One region of the Priestia sp. USM5 genome, then DNA from elsewhere that is predicted to be linked to it. Evidence: a T-box and tRNA genes for the amino acid it is inferred to sense, from the RefSeq annotation. Region 1 holds a T-box; the other holds one or more tRNA genes.
The links. The T-box of region 1 lies ahead of thrS (threonine--tRNA ligase). A T-box ahead of a tRNA ligase gene usually reads a tRNA of that ligase, here a tRNA-Thr.

Region 1 (11,319 bases):
TGAAGTAAAATTTCCCATCCCTTTATTTCTAGTATCCTTGTTCTTGGCGTTTAAAATTCACTTCATTTTTTGACATGTACGCCTCTTCAATATGTTCAGCAGAAAAACCAAACATATCGCCAAGCTTCATGTAAGATGCAAACATGTTCACATAGTTTTCTTTTGACAGGTCCTGCTCGAAAGCAGAAACTTGTGCAAATACCTGTAAAAATTGTGTTGTTTTTGAATCAGCTGCTTTTACTTTTGGCAGCTCAGTTAAATCATCGTATCCTTTTTCAATACCTAAAGAAAGAATGAAATGTACGCCGTCCACAAATTCTTCTAAAATAACAGCATCTTCAGCCGGAGGTTTAACGCTCCAAAATTTGAAGCAGCGCGTTTCGTTTGCCAGCTCTCCCATTTCAACAAGCAGAGCTAAAAGTTTTCTTGGAACCAAGTCTTCCTTATGAAGCTGATGCTTGTCCTCTATATGCTGATCCAGCTGGCGCTGCATGGTAAATAGCTGTTGTAAATTCAATGTAATCACTCCTGTAATTATGTATATCTTCTTCTTTTTAAACCAATAAAGAAATTATATCAAAAATCGTGAAACTTTTTAGAGACTGAAACGTAAAGTAAGAAAACTGTGCCTTGTAAAGGAGGGAGCGTTATGTTTGTTATTGTTATCGTTCGCGTGTTCATTTTCGCGCTTGTTGCTTACACACTATTAAAGCTGGTTCAGCATTTTCGCAGTCCAAAGCGGAAGCTTGTAGCAGCTCAGGAACATCAGCAATTTTTTGTCGTTGACGAAAAAACGAATATCCGCAAAAATTTTCTACTAACGTATAAAGGTATTTTATTTGAAGGAGAAAAATACAGCAATCCCAATGAACCAGAGTCTTTGTCGATTACAATGGTGTTAACAGATCCATCTCGATTGCATGAACTGCAAAAACAAGATTTCAAGCTGCTGGAAAATCACGTACACAACATGTATCCAAATGCTCCTATTCGCTGGAAAAGCCCCGTTCGAGAATTTTTACACTGAGCACAAAATCATTTGTGCTCAGCTGATAACAAAAAAGAAAAGTAAATCAAGAGCGGCAAGAATAGGAAAACCTACTGTAAACGATGTGTGCTTCGTTTTATGACGATAGCAATACATACCAATCAGTCCTCCAATGGCTCCTCCGATAGCAGCTACCGTCCACAGTGTGCTTTCGGCAATTCTCCACTCATGTCTTTTCGCTTTTTGTTTATCTCTATACATCATTCCTATCCCTATTATATTAATAACAATAAAATAGGTAAGCAGCAGTTCATTCATGATATGTCCTCCGATAGCAAAAAAGCCTCATCATCTAAAGATGACGAGACTTTATATTCATTACTTATCTAAGCCTTTTTTAGCAGCAGTTGCTAATTCAGCAAATGCTTTTTCATCAGCTACAGCTAAGTCAGCAAGCATTTTGCGGTTAACTTCAATACCTGCTAATTTTAAACCGTGCATTAAACGGCTGTAAGAAAGACCGTTCATACGAGCAGCTGCATTAATACGTGTGATCCATAATTTACGGAAGTCACGTTTTTTCTGACGACGGTCACGATAAGCATACATGTGAGATTTCATAACTTGCTGATTAGCAACTTTATATAATCTATGCTTCGAACCGAAGAAACCTTTAGCTAATTTTAAAACTTTTTTACGACGTTTGCGTGTTACTGTACCGCCTTTTACGCGTGGCATAATTGTTTACCTCCTGTATTGTTTCTATCTCAACCCAAATTACTTAATGTTATCTAATAAGTGACGGATACGTTTGAAGTCACCTTTGCTTACTAAAGAACCTTTACGTAATTTACGCTTTTGTTTTGTAGATTTGTTAGCGAATAAATGGCTTGTGTAAGCACGAGCACGTTTTAATTTACCGCTTCCAGTCTTTTTGAAACGCTTTGCAGCGCCACGATGTGTTTTCATTTTTGGCATGGGGTGTTCCTCCTCGTTCTATTACTTTTCGTTTTTAGGTGCCAAGACTAAGAACATGCTGCGGCCTTCCATTTTAGGAGCCGATTCAACTGAACTTACATCTTCGCAAGCTTGTGAAAAACGTTCAAGTACTTTTTGGCCAATCCCTTTATGAGTAATGGCACGACCTTTAAAGCGAATAGACGCTTTCACTTTGTCACCTTTTTCAAGGAACTTGCGTGCGTTACGAAGTTTAGTGTTAAAATCATGTTCATCAATTGTTGGACTTAAACGAACTTCTTTTAAGTTTACAACTTTTTGGTTTTTACGAGCTTCTCTTTCTTTACGTTGTTGCTCATAGCGGAATTTACCGTAGTCCATAATACGACATACCGGCGGTTTCGCATTTGCAGCAACCATTACTAAGTCAAGATTTACTCGTGAAGCAATTTCTAATGCTTCATTTTTTGATTTAATTCCTAATTGTTCACCATTTTGATCAATTAGACGAACTTCGCGAGCTCGAATGCCCTCGTTTACCATCATGTCCTTGCTAATAAGTAGCCACCTCCAAGGTTTAATGAGCGAATACGCTTGCTTAGACCGATTATTAACTCACACAAAAAAGTGTGAGTACATACTGCACCCACACTTCTATCGTTTTAATTAAGATACGATGTACCTGCTAACTGCTTTATGCGTCACTCAGGTGAGAAGCGGGTGCTTCTTCTTCTGTATAAACAAGTATTCAATTACTTAAGCTATTATAGTATCAACAAAGACAAAAGTCAATGATTTCGTTCTTTTTTCACAACAAAAGTTATTGTATCAAAGGAAAACCATTTATGCAACAGTTTTTTATAAATGTTAGATAAAAAAGCAGAGAATTTCAATTCTCTGCTTTTTTCATTAACGAGATGCTTCTGCTTTTACATTTTGTAAAAAGGCTTGGAAATCCACTGTTTCTGAATTCTGCTCACCATATTTACGTACGTTTACTGCTTTATCTTCTACTTCTTTATCCCCTACAACAAGCATGTAAGGAATTTTTTGCATTTGAGCCTCACGGATTTTATAGCCAATTTTCTCATCGCGAGAATCAAGTTCCACACGAATACCCGCAAGCTGAAGCTGTTCTTGCACTTCTTTTGCATACTCAAGGTGAACCGTAGGTGATACCGGAATCACTTGAACTTGTACAGGTGCTAACCACGTTGGGAAAGCTCCTTTGTATTCTTCGATTAAGAAAGCTACAAAACGTTCCATTGTTGACACCACGCCGCGGTGAATAACAACAGGTCGATGCTGTTTTCCGTCTTCCCCTACATACGTTAAATCAAAGCGTTCAGGAAGTAAGAAATCCAATTGAACCGTAGATAGCGTCTCTTCTTTACCAAGAGCTGTTTTAACTTGAACATCTAGTTTTGGACCGTAGAATGCCGCTTCGCCTTCAGCTTCATAATAATCGAGGTCAAGCTCATCCATTGCATCTTTTAACATGCTTTGTGCTTTTTCCCACATTGCATCATCATCGAAGTATTTTTCTGTATCTTCAGGATCACGATAAGATAGACGGAATGAATAATTTTCAAATCCAAAATCTTTATAAACCGCTTCAACTAAGCGAACCACACGAATAAATTCTTCTTTGATTTGATCCGGACGTACAAAGATATGTGCATCATTTAACGTCATGCCTCGAACGCGCTGAAGTCCTGATAATGCTCCTGACATTTCGTAGCGGTGCATTGTTCCAAGTTCAGCAATACGGATTGGAAGCTCACGATAGCTGTGAATACCTTGTTTGTACACCATCATGTGATGAGGACAGTTCATTGGACGAAGAACCAGGTCTTCGTTATCCATTTCCATTGCAGGGAACATGTCATCTTGATAGTGCTCCCAGTGACCAGACGTTTTGTAAAGTTCTACACTTCCAAGCACCGGCGTGTAAACGTGCTGATAACCAAGGCTTACTTCTTTATCTACGATATAACGCTCGATAATACGGCGGATCGTCGCACCTTTTGGAAGCCATAAAGGAAGACCTTGTCCTACTTTTTGAGAATTTGTAAATAAGTTTAACTCTTTACCAAGTTTACGGTGGTCACGTTCTTTTGCTTCTTCAAGAAGACGAAGATGCTCGTCTAAATCTGCTTTTGTAAAGAATGCTGTACCGTAAATACGCTGCAGCATTTGATTGTCGCTGTCTCCGCGCCAATAAGCACCTGCTACGCTTAATAGTTTAAACTCTTTAATTTTGCCTGTTGACGGCACGTGCACACCTCGGCAAAGATCAAAGAATTCGCCTTGTTGGTAAATCGTCACCTTTTCACCTGCTGGAATCGCATCGATCAATTCAAGCTTTAGTTCATCGCCAACTTCTTTAAAAAGTTGAATGGCTTCTTCACGAGAAACTTCTTTTCGTTCAATTTCAATATTTGAATTAACGATTTTTTTCATTTCTTTTTCAATTCTACCTAAATCTTCAGGAGTAATTGATTCTTCCATATCGATGTCATAGTAAAACCCATTTTCGATAACCGGGCCTACACCTAGCTGTACTTTTACATCTTTGTATAAACGTTTGATTGCTTGAGCCATTAAATGCGCTGTACTATGGCGCATAATTTCAAGCGCTTCAGGAGCATCTTGCGTAATGATTTCAAGACTGCCATCTTGTTCGATTGGCGTACGTAAATCCAGCAGCTCGCCGTTTACTTTACCTGCTAATGCTTTTTTCTTTAATCCCGGGCTAATAGAAGCCGCAATATCTTCTGTTGATGATCCTTTTGGATACTCTTTAACAGCTCCATCAGGAAATGTCATTTTGATTACTTCTGACACAACTTTCCACTCCTTTAACATAACTAATAAACTTTTTGTAAAAACAAAAAACTCGTCCCTTATAAAAAGGGACGAGTTGTGTATACACGCGGTACCACCCTTGTTTCCTCTTCGTATCTTGGATAACCCAAATAACCCGAAGCGGCTCGAGGTTTTATAACGGAAATTCCGTCAGTAATTACTAGAGACGCTGCTCGTTTACTACTGAAGTTTAGAGGTGGTAAGAATATATTCCGTGTTAGGAGATTTTCAGCCTAGATCTCCCTCTCTATAAACCGTAAATATACACTCATGTCCTCATCATAACTTGTGACATATAGCTGTTTTTCAATATGCATTTATTATATTCATTTTCAAAATAGAAATCAACCTTTCACGTTATATTTTGCTTTTGATCAAACGGAAATTCATTTTTTTCGTATAACATCACTTTTTCTTGAAAAATATTTTGAATGGTATAAACAAAATCATGATCATGCTGATCGCTATACAGATGAATAGCAGCTGGAGATAAACTCAGCAAAGGCGCGATGATAGTTGAGTCTATGTATACTGATTCTTGTTCAGATAGAAAGGCCTCTGCTAGGGCTGCACATTCACGCTCCGGAACATATCTACTGCTTTGGTCGTACAATACAAACTTGTTTTTATTCAAATGCATTACATACACATCGCCTGTAGATGACTGTCTTTCATTAGCTGCTTGACGCAGCTGATGAATAAGAATTTGATAGTCTTGTTCAAGCTTATATTCATCAATCGCCAGCTCAGCATAATAGCGCAGCCGCTCTTGATATTCTTTTAAACGGAATTGGAGAAAAGACTCAAAGGTGAATGTTACATTATGAATGAAGAAGTCTTGAAGAGCCTGGCGGATAAGTAATTCTCTTGGAAGGGAAAATGTTTTTTGCGGAATTTCGCCTCTCTCTCCTTCCATAATCCCCCCCATAATTTGAAGCAGCAAATCTTGTTCTTCCTCTTCTGAATAGAAAAATTGTTCTTTTAATATGTTTACCATCATCTTTTTTTCTTTCTTTTTTAAAATCACGTGCGTTAATACCGGTATCACCATGTCTTGTAAAATGGCCTCTCGATTGTATGTCTCATCAATAACTAAAAGCTGATTATTCACCAACTTCAAGCACTGTGAACCATATGATAAAGCGCTTCGCTTCGCGCATAAAGACTCATATACAATGACTGCGTCTTCTACATATTTAAAGAATATTTTCATTCCTCATAGCCCCCCTTTGGACACGCTTTATTAATGTATATGGGGCAACATGCAAAAAAATGAGCAAGTCGTTACAAGAAATGTAAAACGACCTGCTCATCTATTTCGTTTATTCTCTCCATTCATTTCAACGGGAATGGCTAGAGACTTAATTCGTTCCATGACACGAGCGGCTTTGAGCTCTTCCTGCTCGCCTCGTTGGGTATAAGTCAAATGATGTTGAAGCTCTTTAAAATTTAAATTCGAGCTGAAAAATGTCGGCAAATTTTCGAGCATGCGGAATTGTAAAATGGTTCCGAGCACATCGTCTCGCATCCAGCTCGTTACAGATTCTGCTCCGAGATCATCAAGCATAAGAACCGGTACTTTTTTGACATACTCTATTTTCTCATTGAAGCTTTGATCTTGAAACGAACCTTTTAACTCACGCAAAAACTCCGGGACATACAGAATCGTAGATTTCACTTTCTTTTCGGCTAACGCATTGGCAATTGCTCCAAGAAAATACGTCTTCCCCACACCAAACGAACCGTGTAAATATAAAGCTTTCATTTTCTTATTTGGCTCATATTCTCGCACAAAATCTCTTACTAATTTAATGGCTTCAAATCTTCCCTGCTCAATTTCAATATCAGACATCGTTGCCTGTAAAATTTCTTTGGGCACGTACATACACTGAATAAAAGATTCTTGTTCTTTTCGCTCATCTTCTTGTACTTTTCTAGGACAGCGTTCATACTGTAAATCAATATTACGGCCTTTTACAACCAGCTGAGGGTGATACCCCTTCACCATATTGACACAGCTTTGCAGAGAAGGGCATTTGTCACAGCATTTGCTCTGGTCGATGAATTCATGCATCTTCATCAAGCCTCGGTCGACCATTTGCTCATCTAACTCATGGCGATGCTCTTGCAGAAACGTTTTAACTTCGGGATTAGACAGAATACTGTTTCTTAATGCTTCTAAACGTGCTTTAAAATCCTTTTTGTTCACTAACTGATTTAGTGAATCATTGATAGGCTTCATCTTTTTCACCTCATCTCTATCATACCTGCTTTTTATTCTTTATGCTTTTGTTTTAGCTCTTGATCTAACTGCTTGAGCTCTTCTTGTAGCTTTCGTTTTTCTTCTTCAAATCCATCCACTTCTTTTGAAGGCTGCTTTTTCTCTTCTTTTTCTTCATTGCTCAACCACTCTGGCACCATTTCTTTACGCACAATTTTTCGTCCGGCCGTTTTTTTATTTTGCTTTGCCTCGGTCCAGTTCTGATATTCTTTCTGTTCATTTTTAGCTAAATTCATGGCATCTTGAACAGTTTGTACCTTTTTGCGCGCCCAGTGTCCAGCAATTTTCTCTACATAGCTCTTAGATAATTTCATATCGGATCTTAGCATAACATAGTAAATCAGAACATTTACTACCCCTGGTGAAAGCTTTTGATTAAACATCACTTCTTCAATCATTTGCAAATCTGCTTTTGATGGCTCTGCCCCCCCTGAAAACTCGATCAATAGCTGTCGAGGAGAGGTGACTTCTAGCTGTTGAATGAGCTGCTCTTCCTTAGTCTGAGGCTGCTTTTCCTGCATGGTACGAAGCATAGGAGGCTGAATTTGTTCGCTTAGATTGGGAAGTGCTTCTCCATTTTCAAATTGGTAAAAGGACTGTGCTGCTTTTCTAAGCAATTCAATATCAACTTGATCATTCTCATTTAGCGAATCGAGCACTACATTTTTCATTTGAAGAGGATCAATGCCGTATAAAAAAGCTAACTTTTCAATCGCTTGTTTTACTTTAGATGTAATTGACCTTTTCGAAATCATTGAATCTGTTAGGCCTGCTAAAAATAAATCAAAATCAAAGGAATCCGGGCTCATCTCAATAGAAGCACGGTTTGAAGAATCTATAAAGTCCGTTTGAGCATCAGGAGAAAATACATCCTTGCTTTCAGACTGAAAACTTGGAGCCAGCTCCGTTGCTTTAACTGATTTAAATACATCGTTAAATGAATGCGTCACATCTTTGAACGATTGATCATCCACGAGTGAATCCGAAAAATAATTTTTTATTTTTTGAAAGATGGATTTTCCTAGTCGGTTATATAAATATACATTTAACACGCCATCGTTAAAGAACTGATGGGGCGTAAGAGGAGGAATGAGCTCATAAATGAACACACGAACATCATCTTCTTCCTTAATATATGTTTTTAACAAACCAATACCTTCTAATTTTAACCGCTCATGGTAAATAGCTTTCAAATTAATTTGCATCATTGACATTAGGTGATGATGCGTAGACTCTTTTCCCCATAAACGATCTTGTTCCAGCTCGCTCCATAGCGTCATATACAAACCAAAACACGTCGTACCCACCAACGGCTGATAGAGCATTGTTAAAATCTTTCGGTCGTATTCCTGCAGTATGCCGCTCGAACGAACAACATAACGATCGACCGGTATCATTTCTTTCCAATGTTGTTCTTTCATGTCGTTCCCTACCTACTTTTAAAGTAATAGAAATGACAAAAAAAGAGCCTAAAGAATACTTCAATAGCTCTTTTACAGTCGTTCCTTCTTAATTAAATCTTTTAATTCATCAATAAATACATTGATGTCTTTAAATTGTCGGTATACCGAAGCAAATCGAACATAAGAGACTTCATCGATAGCAGCTAATCGCTCCATCACCATTTCTCCTACCACATCTGACTGCACCTCTGATGTACCCTGACTGCGCAGCTCTGTTTCAATATCGTGTACGGTATCTTCCAGTTGTTTTAAGCTTACTTGGCGTTTTTCACACGCCTTAATTAACCCTCGAAGGATTTTGTCTTTGCTGAACTCTTCTCTCGCTCCATCTTTTTTTACAACAATTAACGGAAGTTCTTCTACTTTCTCAAAAGTTGTAAAACGATAGTGACACTCTTCGCATTCACGTCTTCTACGAATAGAGCGGCCTTCTTCTACAGGGCGCGAGTCCAGCACTCTCGTTCCATTGTAATGACAGGATGGGCACTTCATATTCTCAGCTCCAATAATAAACCTTGTTTTTCTTTTTATTTTCTCTCATATAAGTTAATTTTCATCTATGTTAGCCGGCTATTCGCCATTTATTATGATTGTCATCATCATTTCCTTTATCAAACACGATGCTATATTAAAGGATTTACTTTATTCCATCTTATAGAAAACAAGGCTTGAATACAAGTAAAGGAAAAGGAATTTCCCCATTTTATTTCCTGAAATTCAAAAATGATAAGGAACTTACGAAGAAAGAGGAATAAGTTTTTGATCAAAGCTCTTATAAAGCGTACGTACAAGTTCTTTGCTAAAACCAAAATCAACTGGCACCACTTTTGACTCTGTTGTAGCAGAAAAATCGATAGCGGTTTCAAGAGGACGTACGCTAATAATGGTAATCACAACAAAAGCTTTTCTTCCTTTTACAACGTTTAAGCTAATTTCTCCTCGCTCTTCATACGCAGCAAGTATCTCTATCCCTTGCATATGCTTCAACATTTCATGAACTTGCTTAAATGCATTCCCAGCCGTTGTTTTGTAATAATGCGTTTTTAGAGTCGGATCTGAATGACGATCGCTTGTTTCTACATGATTAGAAAATAAAGATTTAACTACTTGTACTACCCCCATGTTGTTATCCCCTTTGTTTTTGCATATTAAAAATTTATATACTAAAAAGAGGTGTGTAATACACCTCTTAACTTACGTAATCAATCGACACTATTAAAGTGCATTCGCTTTAGTTTGTTTTACCTGAACAGGACCCATTCCACGTGGTAATTCAATTGTTTCACGTGTCTGTGCACTTAGAGCATCTGCAATATAATCTGCTGCGATTGTAGGATCTAAATGACCACAAGTATAAACATCGATACTTGCATAACCATGCTCTGGGAAGCTGTGAATCGTTAAATGTGATTCTGAAATAATAACAACGCCACTTACACCTTGAGGTGCAAATTTATGGAACGCTACTTCGCGAACTTCCGCACCAGATTTTAAAGCTGCATCAACAAACGTTTTTTCAATATAATCAATATCATTTAACTTATCGAAATCGCATCCCCATAATTCTGAGATGACATGACGACCCATTGTTTCCATAATGATATTTCCCCCTTTAACAATTTTTAATCGTTAAACATGAAGTTCTTTCGCCATATAGCATGTTAACTACCACGGGGGAAAGTTAGTCCAAAGAGGTCCTAACCCTTTAAGTAGCCACATCACCGAAAGGTACACAAGAAGTTCACGAAACATAGTATACTTTGTTTACATTTATTTTGCAATACGTGTTTTGATTTTATTAAAGATTGTTCCCGCAGATAGACCTATACAAATTACCCCTGTATTCTCGTGAGACAGTGTGTAAAAGCTGCTAAACGACTATTCATTTTTTTATTAAAATTGAGGAAAAGAAACACTCCTTTGCATGATTATCTTATTGCTTTTCCCTATTCTTTTGAATAAAAACAACAAAAAACAGGGCGATAGCTCCCTGTTTTTTTAAAAAGCAATCTATAGCTTTCTTAGCTTACTCTTATCTTTGATCCATTACGCATTTCTGCAGCAATATATCTTACCAAATCGACTACGCGCTGAGAGTAGCCCCACTCGTTATCGTACCAAGCTAACACTTTAATTTTATGATCTTCCATTACGATAGTCGATAGTCCATCTACAATCGCTGAATGAGGATTTGTATTAAAGTCAATTGATACGAGTGGTTCCATTGTTAAATTTAAAATATTCTTTAATGGTCCTTCAGCAGCTTTAATGAACGCTAGATTAACATCTTCCATCGTCACAGGTTTCCTTACATCCACAACTAAATCGACAAGCGATACGTTCGGCGTAGGAACGCGCAGCGCCATTCCATGAAGCTTTCCTTTTAAATGAGGAAGAACTAATGAAAGCGCCTTGGCTGCTCCAGTTGTTGTAGGAATAATTGATTGAGCACACGCACGGGCTCTTCGCAAGTCTTTATGCGGGTTATCAATATTCTTTTGATCATTTGTATATGCGTGAACGGTCGTCATTAAACCGTTTTCAATTGTGAACGCTTCGTCTAACACCTTGACAACTGGAGCTAGACAATTTGTCGTACAAGAGGCATTAGAGATAATGTTATGCTGATTCACATCAAACTCTCGTTCGTTTACGCCCATCACAATAGTAATATCTTCTTGTTTACCCGGTGCCGTTAAGACAACTTTTTTCGCACCTGCTTCAATATGTAACTGCGCTTTTTCTCTTGAATTAAATTTCCC
Region 2 (11,319 bases), 820 kb from region 1:
ATAAGCCGCAGGTCAATGAAATGAAAGGAGACAGCTAATGAAGAAGTGGATACTCGCTTTAAGTTTGGTTCTGGCAGTGGCTGGAGCAGCTTTAACTGGATGTTCAAATGTACAAGAAGTTTCCGGGGAAAATGGTCAAGTCGAAATTGTATTAGCCGGCTGGGGAGGCAACCCAACAGAAACGAAGCTGCTTAATCAAACTATTCAAGACTTTGAAAAACTCCATCCATCAATTCATGTGAAGCATGAAGTAATCACTGATCAATACATGGATATTTTAAAAACGCGTTTAATAGGTGGAAATGGTCCAGATGTTTTTTATCTTGATGCACTTGAAGCGCCGGGTCTTATTAATACAGGGGTTTTAGAACCTTTAAATTCTTATGTAAAATCTGATTTTGATGTTCAGGATTTTGAGAAACCATTATTGAAAGCGTTTCAAAAAAATGGAGAGACTTATGGTTTTCCGAAAGATTACTCCACATTAGGCTTATTTTACAACAAAAAGCTATTTAAAGAAGCAGGAGTAGAAGTACCAAAAACATGGGGTGAGTTTAAAGAAGTTTCAAAAGTATTTAAAAAGAAAGGGATTCAAGCGTTTGGTGTCACGCCGGAATTAGCGCGTATCTTCTACATGGCGCAGGCAAACGGAGGAGACGTTGTAAAGAACAATAAGGCAAACTTTGCTACGAAAGAAGTCGTGGATTCTCTTCAGCCGCTCATCGATCAGCATTTAAAAGATAAAACGTCTGTACAGCCCTCTGATGTAGGCGCGAATTCAGGTACGGACATGTTTGCACAACAAAAAGTAGCTATGGTGATTGAAGGAAATTGGATGATTCCATTTTTACAGGAGTCCTTCCCAAAACTTGATTACGGTACAGCGGAAGTTCCGACAATAAACGGTCATAAAAATACGATGGCATTTACGGTCGCGTATGTAATGAATGCCGACTCAAAAAAGAAAAAAGCGTCTTGGGAGCTCATCCAGTACTTAACCGGGAAAGAAGGAATGGAAACTTGGACAAGTAAGGGTTATGCATTGCCAACAAGAAAATCCGTAGCGGATAAGCTTGGTTTTGCTGAAGACAAAAAACGAGGTCCATTAGTAAAAGGAGCTGCTTATGCAACTGTCTGGCAAGATGGTCCGTATTTGCCTATTATCATGAATAACTTTAATAACCAGTTTTTAAGCGCCTTTTTGGGACAAAGTGATTTAGAGACAGCTTTGAAAAAAGCACAAAAGCAGGCAAATCAAGAGATTAGTATTTACGAATAAGGCTCGGCGGGGGAGTGGAGGAAATGAAAAACGGAAAAATACGAACGTACAAACCTCGTGATGTAGGGCAAGGATATGCTTTTATGACACCTACACTGTTTGTACTATTGCTGTTTGTTATTGCACCTATTTTTTATGCCATCTTTTTGTCTTTACATAAAGTTCAATTGCTGGGAGGAACTGAGTTTCATTTTCGAGGGCTTGAGAACTACATGAAGGTTCTTGAAGATGACAAAGCTAAAATTGCTCTTTGGAATACGGTGAAGTATGTAGTAATTGTTGTACCGGTACAAACCGCATTGGCACTTATACTGGCGGCCACATTAAATGCAGGGCTAAAAGCAGAAAAAGTTTTTCGCATTATTTATTTTTTACCTACACTTACATCATCGGCTGTATTAACGCTTATTTTTATGTGGATGTACAATCAAAATGGAATTGTGAACGAGTTTTTAAAGTTTGTTGGTCTTCCAACTTACAATTGGCTTGGAGATCCTCAGGTCGCTTTGATTGCCATTATGATTATGAACATCTGGGCAACAGCTCCATTTTTTATGGTTATTTATTTGGCAGCTTTGCAAGACGTACCAAATTCGCTTTATGAAGCAGCTCAGTTAGATGGGGCTAATGTGTTTCAACGGTTTTGGCATATTACAGTTCCGAATCTGCGACCGGTTACATCATTCGTAGTGATCATGGGACTGATTGGTACGTTTCAGTTATTTGATCAATCGTTTATTTTCTCAGGAGGTTCAGGAGGTCCTAATAACTCGACTCTGACTGTTGTTCTGCTTATTTATCAATATGCATTTAAAAATTTAGGTACTATGGGGTATGCTGCAGCACTAGCCTTTATGCTGGCGTTCGTGATTTTGGTGGCAACGGTTATTCAGAGAAAGTTTTCAAAAGAAGAAAGTATGTACTAAGGGGGGGAAGAAAAAGATGAAGAAAAAAACAGGAGTCCTCATTTTATATACAATTTTAAGCATATACGCGCTGATTACTCTGATTCCATTTATTTGGGCGCTGTCCGCTTCTTTTAAAACGCTAGAAGAAATTGTGTCAGGTACGGTGAACTTTATTCCGAAACACTTTACGCTAGACAATTATAAACAAATTTTTGTGGAACAAAAGCTGTTCCCTCGCTGGATGTTTAATAGCTTATTCATTGCCGTAGTAGGAACAGCTCTGAATTTGCTATTTAACTCAATGGCTGGTTATGCCCTTGCACGCCTCAGTTTCCCGGGAAAGAAAAGTTTATTTATTATTATTTTAGCGGTGCTTATGATTCCTGGACAAGTAACGATGATTCCTAATTTTTTAATTTTAAAAGAGTTAGGCTGGTTAAATACCTATCAGGGAATGATTGTACCGGGAATGGTAAATGCGACTTTTATATTTATGATGCGTCAATTTTTTATTAATTTCCCAAAAGAGCTTGAAGAAGCAGCGGAGTTGGATGGGTTATCGAAGTTTGGAACATTCTTCAAAATAGTCCTTCCACTTGCAAAACCTGCCTTAGCAGCACAAACGATTTTTGTATTTATGGGGTTTTGGAATGATTTTATGAAGCCTTTAATTGTGATGTCTGATGAAAATATGTTCACGTTGACTTTAGGCCTTAACACATTTAAAGGTCAGTATATCAGTTATTGGAACTATATTATGGCAGCTTCCATGGTTTTTACACTTCCAATTTTGCTCATTTATGCGTTTTTTAACAAATATTTCATTAAAGGAATTTCGTTTACTGGAGGAAAATAAAAAAGAGGCTGGGATAAAAGTATTTTAGTTGGAATGACAAACGAACGATTAATTAAAAAATCATAATCGTTCGTTTTTTGTTGTTATGGTGAGCGTGAATTTCATATGTTTAGTTGCTTCTAGCTGTTGATTGAAGTTCACTCACATACTGATCAATCATCGTTTGCAGTTCCTCTAGGTTCGTTTTACTGTTGTTAACAGGCAGCTGCTTTAATGAATGAAGGGCACTATCCACAACAAACTTGCGGGGATTTGATTGTTTAAACAGCTCTTCTTCAATAAAACTAATAAGCTCTGTGCATTTTTGACGTTCGAATTCATCCGTAAATTGTTTGTGAGCTTGCTTTTTTAAATCGATAAGTGCTGCGGAAATGTCCTGTTCTATTTGATTTTTAGTATTTGGGCAAGATGGAAGCCATTCTTTGATCGTTTGCGGATCGAGCAAAATGTCTCCTGAACTTGCTACTTCGTCTACAAGAGGAAGCAGACGCTTAACGCTGTAAGTTATAATCTCATGGGGATCAGTCTTTGTACCATTGACCATAAAATTATAGTGAAAGTTGCGGTGAAGCATGCCAAGAAACATAATTGCACAATCTAGCAGATAAGGTTTCTTTTCTTGTCCAAATAAATCAATAAACCGTTTATAAATCCAGTTTACTTCAATGAACTGGGTTTTTTTTATGTATGCTTTTAAATCAGGATCATTAGAAACAAATACTTCTTCAAGTAATGTAAAAAATTTATGTTTGTGATGGTTTTTCATCTGCGCATCGATCTGTTTAATAAATACATCTACATCGGTCAGACTTTTACCAACCAGCAGCTGATTTCGCTCTTGTTCAATGGTCGTATGAAGCCATGTAAAAACAGCGATTAATAATTCATTTTTTGAAGAAAAATAGTTGTAGAATGTTCCTTTTGAAATGCCGCTATAATCAATGATGTCTTGAATAGAAGTAGCTTGAAATCCTTTTTCAACGAAGAGATGGTGTGCATTTTTTACAACTTGCTGTTTTCGATTATTCATTATTATCACCTAAATGTAAAATTAGACTCATGGTCCAACTTTATGATACATGATTTAAAGCGTTTACACAAATGTTCTTTTCGAAAAACTGAACGATATCACGACAATATATTGGTATAAAAGGATTATAGGACTAAAAAAGTTGAGAAAATAAAGAACGTGAACGTAAGATTTTTCACTTGCATAAATTGAACTCACAGTATAATATACTCTATGTAGAACACGTGTCTAAAAAAATGAACCTAAAGTATAAGGAGGTACAATAATGAGTCGATCGATAAATCAAATGGAAAAGCCGCCTTATGGCATAATTGCTATTTTGTTAATTGGCGCTTTTATCTCATTATTGAATGAAACGTTATTAAATGTGGCGCTGCCGTCTATTATGAAAGACTTAGATGTGACAACGTCAACTGTCCAGTGGCTTTCTACTGGTTATATGTTAGTGAATGGTATTATGATTCCAACTACCGCTTTTTTAATTCAGCGCTATTCTGTCAGAGGCTTATTTTTAACGGCGATGACTTTATTTACAGCAGGAACAATACTTGCAGGTGCTTCGCCCGTATTTTCTGTGTTGTTAACCGCTCGTATTATTCAAGCGTCAGGCGCAGCTATTATGATGCCGCTTTTAATGAACGTATTGCTCACAAGTTTTCCATTAGAAAAACGCGGAGCTGCGATGGGGATTTTCGGTTTAGTTATGATTTTTGCTCCGGCAATTGGTCCTACATTATCAGGATGGCTAATTGAACACTATGAGTGGAGAATGCTGTTCCACCTTGTTACGCCAATCGCAGCCATTGTATTAATAGGCGCTTTCTTCCTATTAAAAGACAAAAAAGAAAAAGTGGAAATCAATTTGGATTTTTTATCCCTTTTGCTATCTACAATTGGATTTGGCGGACTTCTATACGGGTTTAGCTCAGCAGGGGATAAAGGCTGGGATTCTGTGGAAGTATACGGTACCATTATCGTAGGAGCTGTGGCTCTGATTTTATTTATTACGCGTCAGTTCAAGCTTAAAACACCGATGCTTGAATTCCGCATTTTTAAATATCCAATGTTTGCTTTATCATCAACGATTTCGATGGTAATTACAATGGCATTATTCTCAGCCATGCTGCTAATGCCAATTTATGTTCAAACGGTACGAGGCATCTCTCCGCTTCATTCAGGATTACTAATGCTTCCAGGTGCGCTGCTAATGGGTGTGATGTCACCGATTACCGGAAAATTATTTGATAAATTCGGAGCGCGTGCATTGGCTGTAACGGGTCTAACGATTACAGCCGTTACGACGTATTTCTTCAGTAACTTAGAGCTTGATACGACCTATACAACGCTCATTACGCTTTACACGCTTCGTATGTTCGGAATGTCTATGGTGATGATGCCGGTTATGACAAACGGATTAAATCAGCTTCCGCAGCGTTTTAATCCGCATGGTACTGCGATGAACAATACGCTTCAACAAGTATCGGGAGCTATTGGTTCGGCTCTTTTAGTAACGGTGATGTCAAACCGTACAGCTACTCATGCAAAAGAGCTCGCTCAAGATGCAATGAGCGGAGCAGGAGCAGCGAATGCAACCGCAGCCGGGGCAGCTCAAATGAAAGAACAGATTGGGATGCAGGCAATGGTACAAGGGATTAACGATGCGTTTGCTGTCTCAGTAGTCCTAGTGGTGGTTGCCTTAATTCTTTCATTCTTCATGAAACGCACAACGCCGGCAAGTGAAGATGAAGTGATAAAGGAAAAAGCAGCACGCGAGCAGTTTGCTAAATAAAAAAAATCCCCGCTGAGACAGCGGGGATTTTTTTAGCTTGTATATCTAAAGCTTAAGCCCATTTTCTTTAATAATTTCCGGTAACCGATGGACGTTTGATCAGCCATAATATGCGCTTCCATCTGCAGGTCTAAAGGCAAGTCTTCAGGTTTTTGGTTTTCCACCATTTCACGGTCTTCGTCAAAGACGCGAAGGTTAAAGTCATACACACCTTCAACGGGAGAATCTTTGTCAAAGTTTCGAGCGATTGGCGCGAATAAACGTGTTTCGCGGGCTGAAATAGGAGAGACTGCATTCATAATCCACAGCTCTGCGCCTTCTGGGAAGTATACTTTTAGCGTAGCTGTAAACGGGGGATAAACATCAAAGACGCGAAGCCATTTAAAATCAGGTGGATTTAAATGCTGCTGTTCTTTGGAATAATTGCTCACGGTGCTCGTATATTCTACATGAAGCCCATAGTCTGTATCGCTTACTTTATATTTAGGCACAAAGGCGTTGTTTCGATCACCAAATGTGTCTGTGTGAACCCAAGCAAAATGAGCTACGTCTAAAAAGCCTTCCATTTGACGACCGGCTGAACCCATGATATCAAAGCTTGGACAAACAATTTGCTGAAAATCAGGGTCCTCCCACGCATCGAAATAAGGCAGGTTATCTTGTTCTCCTGTCAGGGACGTCCACACTAATCCATATCGTTCGATAACTGGATAGACGGCCATACAGAGACGGGGAGAAATGTTGGCGTCAGGGTGAGCTGGAATTGACGTGCATGCGCCGTCCGTTGCGTAGCGGAAGCCGTGGTAAGGACAGACAATTTCATCATCTTCCACCCAGCCCATGCTAAGCGGGGTGCCTCGGTGAACGCATAAATCACGTGCCGCTACAACTTTGTGTGTGGTGCGGTATAAAACTAGATTTACATCTAGTAATTTTACGGACGTTGGTTTTTCTGTTACATCACTGCAGCGTGCGACGGGGTACCAATACTTAGCAAGCGTCGTCCAATCTTCCAGGCTGAACGTGCAGTCTCTTGGGTAGGGAGTTGCCGTTTTTGATTTTGTCATGGTTGGTTGTTGTTCCATCTATTTTCTTCCCTTCTTTTGTAAGCTATTTTACTAAGGGTAATATAAAAAAAGAAAATTCACACAATTTATGTAAGAAGTTCTAACATGAAATATGGAACTTTGTAGAAAGTGCGAATTTCAGAAGACGCAAATTAGAGAATATACCAATAAAAAAATTTTAAAAAGCGCTTCCTAAATAAATTTAAACGTGATATAATTTTCCAAGACGCTGGTGTAGCTCAGTAGGTAGAGCACTTGCATGGTAAGCAAGAGGTCGCAGGTTCGATCCCTGTCGCTAGCATACTCAAAAACCTTCTTTCTTGTTGAAAGAAGGTTTTTTTATTTGGATTGGCTTTAAATTTATTCTCCGAATTATTCTTCCCCCGCCTTGTGAAAACTTTAACAGTTTGATAGCCTTATTAGGAGGCTGTTAGAAAACATGTGTATCTTTTCCACTATGTCTTATGAATCATATTTAGAAATATTCTTAAAAGAATGTTTATTGCCTCTAAGTATTGGGTACACGAAACTAGGGGTTAAATTTCAACAGGGAGTGTGAACGATAATTTGATTACGTTTAAGAATGTGTCAAAGCAATATCCAGACGGTACGACCGCCGTGAAAAATATTAATCTAGAAATAAAAGAAGGAGAGTTTTTCGTTTTAATTGGTCCGAGTGGATGTGGGAAAACAACCACCTTAAAAATGATTAACCGTCTTCATGATATTACCGAAGGAGAACTATACATAAAAGATAAGCTCGTATCGGACCACAACATACATGAGCTACGCTGGAACATTGGTTATGTGCTACAGCAGATTGCTCTTTTTCCTCATATGACCATTGCTGAGAATATAGCCATTGTACCGGAGATGAAGCATTGGAAGAAAAACAAAATCAAAACGCGTATTGATGAACTGCTTACCTTGGTAGGACTAGACCCAAAGCAATATCGAAACCGAAAGCCGTCTGAGCTCTCAGGTGGCCAGCAGCAACGTGTAGGTGTAGCACGTGCCCTCGCAGCTGATCCCCCCGTTATTTTAATGGACGAACCCTTTAGTGCCCTCGATCCGTTAAGCCGCGAACAGCTTCAACAAGATGTTATTAGCTTAAAAGAAAAAATCAAAAAAACATTTGTGTTTGTTACGCATGATATGAGCGAAGCCATGACGCTTGGAGATCGTATCTGCCTGATGAAAGATGGGGAAATTGTTCAAGTTGGCACCCCGGAGGAATTCATTCAAAAGCCTAAAAATGAGTTTGTGAAAACATTTATTGGAAATCAAGGAAATGCTTTATTTGAGACATTAGATATGTTTGTCAAAGAAAGTGAACAGCCAGACGTAGAACCTACTGAAGAGCTAGCTTCAACCGCCACTGTTCAGCAGGCAATGGACGCCCTTTACGACCATGAAGCAATAGCCGTGAAAAAAGGGAGCAAACGCATTGGCGTTGTAACGCGCAAAACTCTATTAGCGTTTCTTTCTGATAAAACGAAAGAAGGAGGAACGCTGTAATGAATGCACTAAGCACATTATTAAATCAACGAGGAGATGCACTGTTTCAAGCTCTTCTTGAACACATTCAAATTTCAGTACTGGCTCTTGTTATCGCCGTATTAATTTCAGTGCCGCTCGGACTCTACTTAACGAGGCATGACCGCATTGCTGAACCGATCATTGGCGTAACAGCCGTACTGCAAACCATTCCTTCACTCGCTTTATTAGGATTACTGATTCCTCTTGTCGGAATTGGAACCTTTCCCGCGGTTATTGCACTGTTTTTATATTCGCTTCTTCCTATTGTACGAAATACATATACCGGAATTAAAGAAGTCGACCCATCTTTAATTGAAGCATCCAAAGCCATGGGGATGAACTCGTGGAGACGATTAATCAAAGTAGAACTTCCTCTAGCGCTTCCTGTCATTATGGCCGGAATTCGCACAGCGATGGTACTCATTATTGGTACAGCGACAATCGTGGCTCTTATCGGAGCGGGCGGACTCGGAAGCTTAATTTTGCTTGGTATTGACCGAAGCGATAATAGTTTGATTTTATTAGGAGCTATTCCAGCAGCATTATTAGCGCTTATTTTTGATGGAATTCTGCGAACGATTGAACACTCAGCAAAAAAAGGGTCCAAAAAACGCTCGTTCATTATGATTATCGTATTAATACTCATTCTTGTTTCTCCGTTTGCAGCGATGAGCGCAACAAAACCAGACCTTGTTATCGGAGGGAAAATTGGCGCAGAACAAGATATTTTAATTAATATGTACAAAGAATTAATTGAAGATCAAACCGATATGAAAGTAAATCTTCGTTCGTCGCTTGGAAAAACGGTATTTGTATTTGAGGCTCTGCGTAACAAGGAAATTGATTTGTACCCTGAATATACGGGTACAGCCATTGTGACGCATCTAAAGGAACAGCCGGACAGCAAAGATGAAACACAGGTGTACAAGCAGGCAAAAGAAGGATTTCAAAAGAAATTCGGCCTTGTCTATTTAGATCCAATGAAGTTTAATAATACGTACACATTGACCGTTACAAAAGAATTTGCTAAAGAAAATAATCTAACGACCATTTCAGATTTGGCAAATGCAACAGATAAAGTAAAAGCAGGATTTACGCTTGAGTTTAAAGATCGTGAAGACGGCTACGTAGGCCTTCAAAAAGAATATGGCCTTACCTTCCCGAATATTAAAACGATGGAGCCGAAGCTTCGCTATCGCGCTGTAGAAAAAGGCGATATTAACATGCTTGATGCTTATGCAACGGATCCTGAAATCAAACAGTTTGGTTTAAAAGTCTTAAAAGACGACCAGCAGTTCTTCCCACCGTATCAAGGAGCGCCTGTGCTTCGTGAAGATACGCTAAAAGAGCACCCTGAACTGAAAAAAATCTTAAATCAACTGGGTGGTAAAATCAGTGACGACGAAATGCGTGAAATGAACTATCAAGTAAACGCAAAAGGAAAAACGGCTGAAGAAGTCGCTCATCAATTCTTAGTGAAAAAAGGATTAATTAAAAAATAAAAATGAAGACAAAAAGATCCGAACGATTTATCGTTCGGATCTTTTTTTAGGCGTGATTTCGTTATGTTTCAATCTCTTTTTAATGTGAGAGAAGCGTTAATGAAAATGAGGTCTTATGAACAAGCTAAAGGTACCAAATTTGTTTTCTGATGGAGAGGAGGCGCCGTTATGAATTCATTTTTTACGTGTCATCCTGTACAACATTCTTTTCAGCTTTTTTCAGTTGAACATCTTGTAACTTTAGCCATTATTGTGATCATAGGAGCATTTATTTTTTTATGTCGAAAGCAGCTGCGAAAAAAGAGGTTTGCGTTCGTTTTGCTTTCACTCATTCTAATTGCTTCAGAAACGGCCTACCAGGCTTGGGAAATCGGATGTCATCAGTGGTTCGTTGAAACTTCTTTGCCTCTTCAGCTGAGTGATATAGTCGTGCTGCTGGCTGTTGTTATGCTGATAACCAAAAGCAGATTTCTTTTTTATTTTGTGTACTTCGCAGGAATCAGCAGCTCTGTTCAAGCGATGATTACCCCAGACCTTGGCGGCTATGCGTATGCCCAGTTTCGCTATGTGCAGTTCTATGTATCGCATGGCGGTGTGGTACTTGCTTGCTGTATGCTAATTGCTGCCTGCAGATATGAGCCGACGTTTCGTTCTTTATGGGTAAGCGTAGTATTTGTTAATCTGTACGGAGGTTTTATCTATGTCATGAATCGTTTACTCGGTGCGAATTATTTATACATGATGAAAAAGCCAGAGCACGCTTCCTTGCTGGATGTTCTTGGACCTCATCCTTGGTATTTAGTATGGATTGAAGGAATCATGATTCTTAGCTTTCTTGTCCTTTATCTTCCGTTTTGGGTACATAAAAAAATTAAAGGTGATAAAAGCAAAGTCAATTTTATTGAAGCAGAATGATAATACTGGTAATTTATAAGTGTAAACGAACTCGGATTTCCTGAAGGAAAAGGAAAGAATGAGTGAACAAGACGTGAGAGGCAAGCGTAAAAAATAGAAAAGAAAAAAGCAAGCACAGACATCAGAAGGAGAGTATCAAAATGAAAACACTGGTTATTTTAGCGCATCCAAATTTAGCATCTTCTCGTATTAATAAAGCGTGGGCAGAGCGAGTAAAAAAAGAGGAGGATGTGTACGTTCATGATTTATACGCAAACTATCCCGATTTCAAAATTGATGTAGAAAAAGAGCAGGAGTTAGCTGTTCAATTCGATCGTATTGTTTTTCAATTTCCATTTTACTGGTACAGCTCACCAGCACTTTTAAAAGAGTGGCAAGATGTTGTTTTAACATACGGATGGGCTTATGGAAGCAAAGGTACTAAACTTCAGGGA

Region 2: it encodes a tRNA-Thr, which carries the amino acid that the T-box ahead of thrS (threonine--tRNA ligase) is inferred to sense. The anticodon was not compared.

The regions. Positions count from the first base shown of each region.
Region 1 is NZ_JBSGKN010000001.1:146,799-158,117, reverse strand. Features, by position in the region: gene ACWATA_RS00820 (dUTP diphosphatase) at 29-517, opposite strand; gene ACWATA_RS00815 (hypothetical protein) at 650-1,027, shown strand; gene ACWATA_RS00810 (DUF1294 domain-containing protein) at 1,046-1,306, opposite strand; gene rplT (50S ribosomal protein L20) at 1,367-1,726, opposite strand; gene rpmI (50S ribosomal protein L35) at 1,766-1,966, opposite strand; gene infC (translation initiation factor IF-3) at 1,988-2,491, opposite strand; ribosomal protein L20 leader region at 2,561-2,683, opposite strand; gene thrS (threonine--tRNA ligase) at 2,855-4,813, opposite strand; T-box leader at 4,857-5,105, opposite strand; gene ytxC (sporulation protein YtxC) at 5,166-6,026, opposite strand; gene dnaI (primosomal protein DnaI) at 6,123-7,055, opposite strand; gene ACWATA_RS00775 (replication initiation and membrane attachment family protein) at 7,088-8,515, opposite strand; gene nrdR (transcriptional regulator NrdR) at 8,588-9,049, opposite strand; gene ACWATA_RS00765 (hypothetical protein) at 9,293-9,679, opposite strand; gene speD (adenosylmethionine decarboxylase) at 9,773-10,153, opposite strand; gene ACWATA_RS00755 (glyceraldehyde-3-phosphate dehydrogenase) at 10,579-11,319, opposite strand, start outside.
Region 2 is NZ_JBSGKN010000001.1:966,825-978,143, forward strand. Features, by position in the region: gene ACWATA_RS04970 (ABC transporter substrate-binding protein) at 38-1,279, shown strand; gene ACWATA_RS04975 (carbohydrate ABC transporter permease) at 1,303-2,205, shown strand; gene ACWATA_RS04980 (carbohydrate ABC transporter permease) at 2,222-3,043, shown strand; gene ACWATA_RS04985 (TetR/AcrR family transcriptional regulator) at 3,153-4,073, opposite strand; gene ACWATA_RS04990 (DHA2 family efflux MFS transporter permease subunit) at 4,339-5,862, shown strand; gene ACWATA_RS04995 (aromatic ring-hydroxylating dioxygenase subunit alpha) at 5,895-6,947, opposite strand; tRNA gene ACWATA_RS05000 (tRNA-Thr) at 7,158-7,230, shown strand; gene ACWATA_RS05005 (ABC transporter ATP-binding protein) at 7,497-8,447, shown strand; gene ACWATA_RS05010 (ABC transporter permease/substrate-binding protein) at 8,447-9,970, shown strand; gene ACWATA_RS05015 (YwaF family protein) at 10,139-10,885, shown strand; gene ACWATA_RS05020 (NAD(P)H-dependent oxidoreductase) at 11,026-11,319, shown strand, end outside.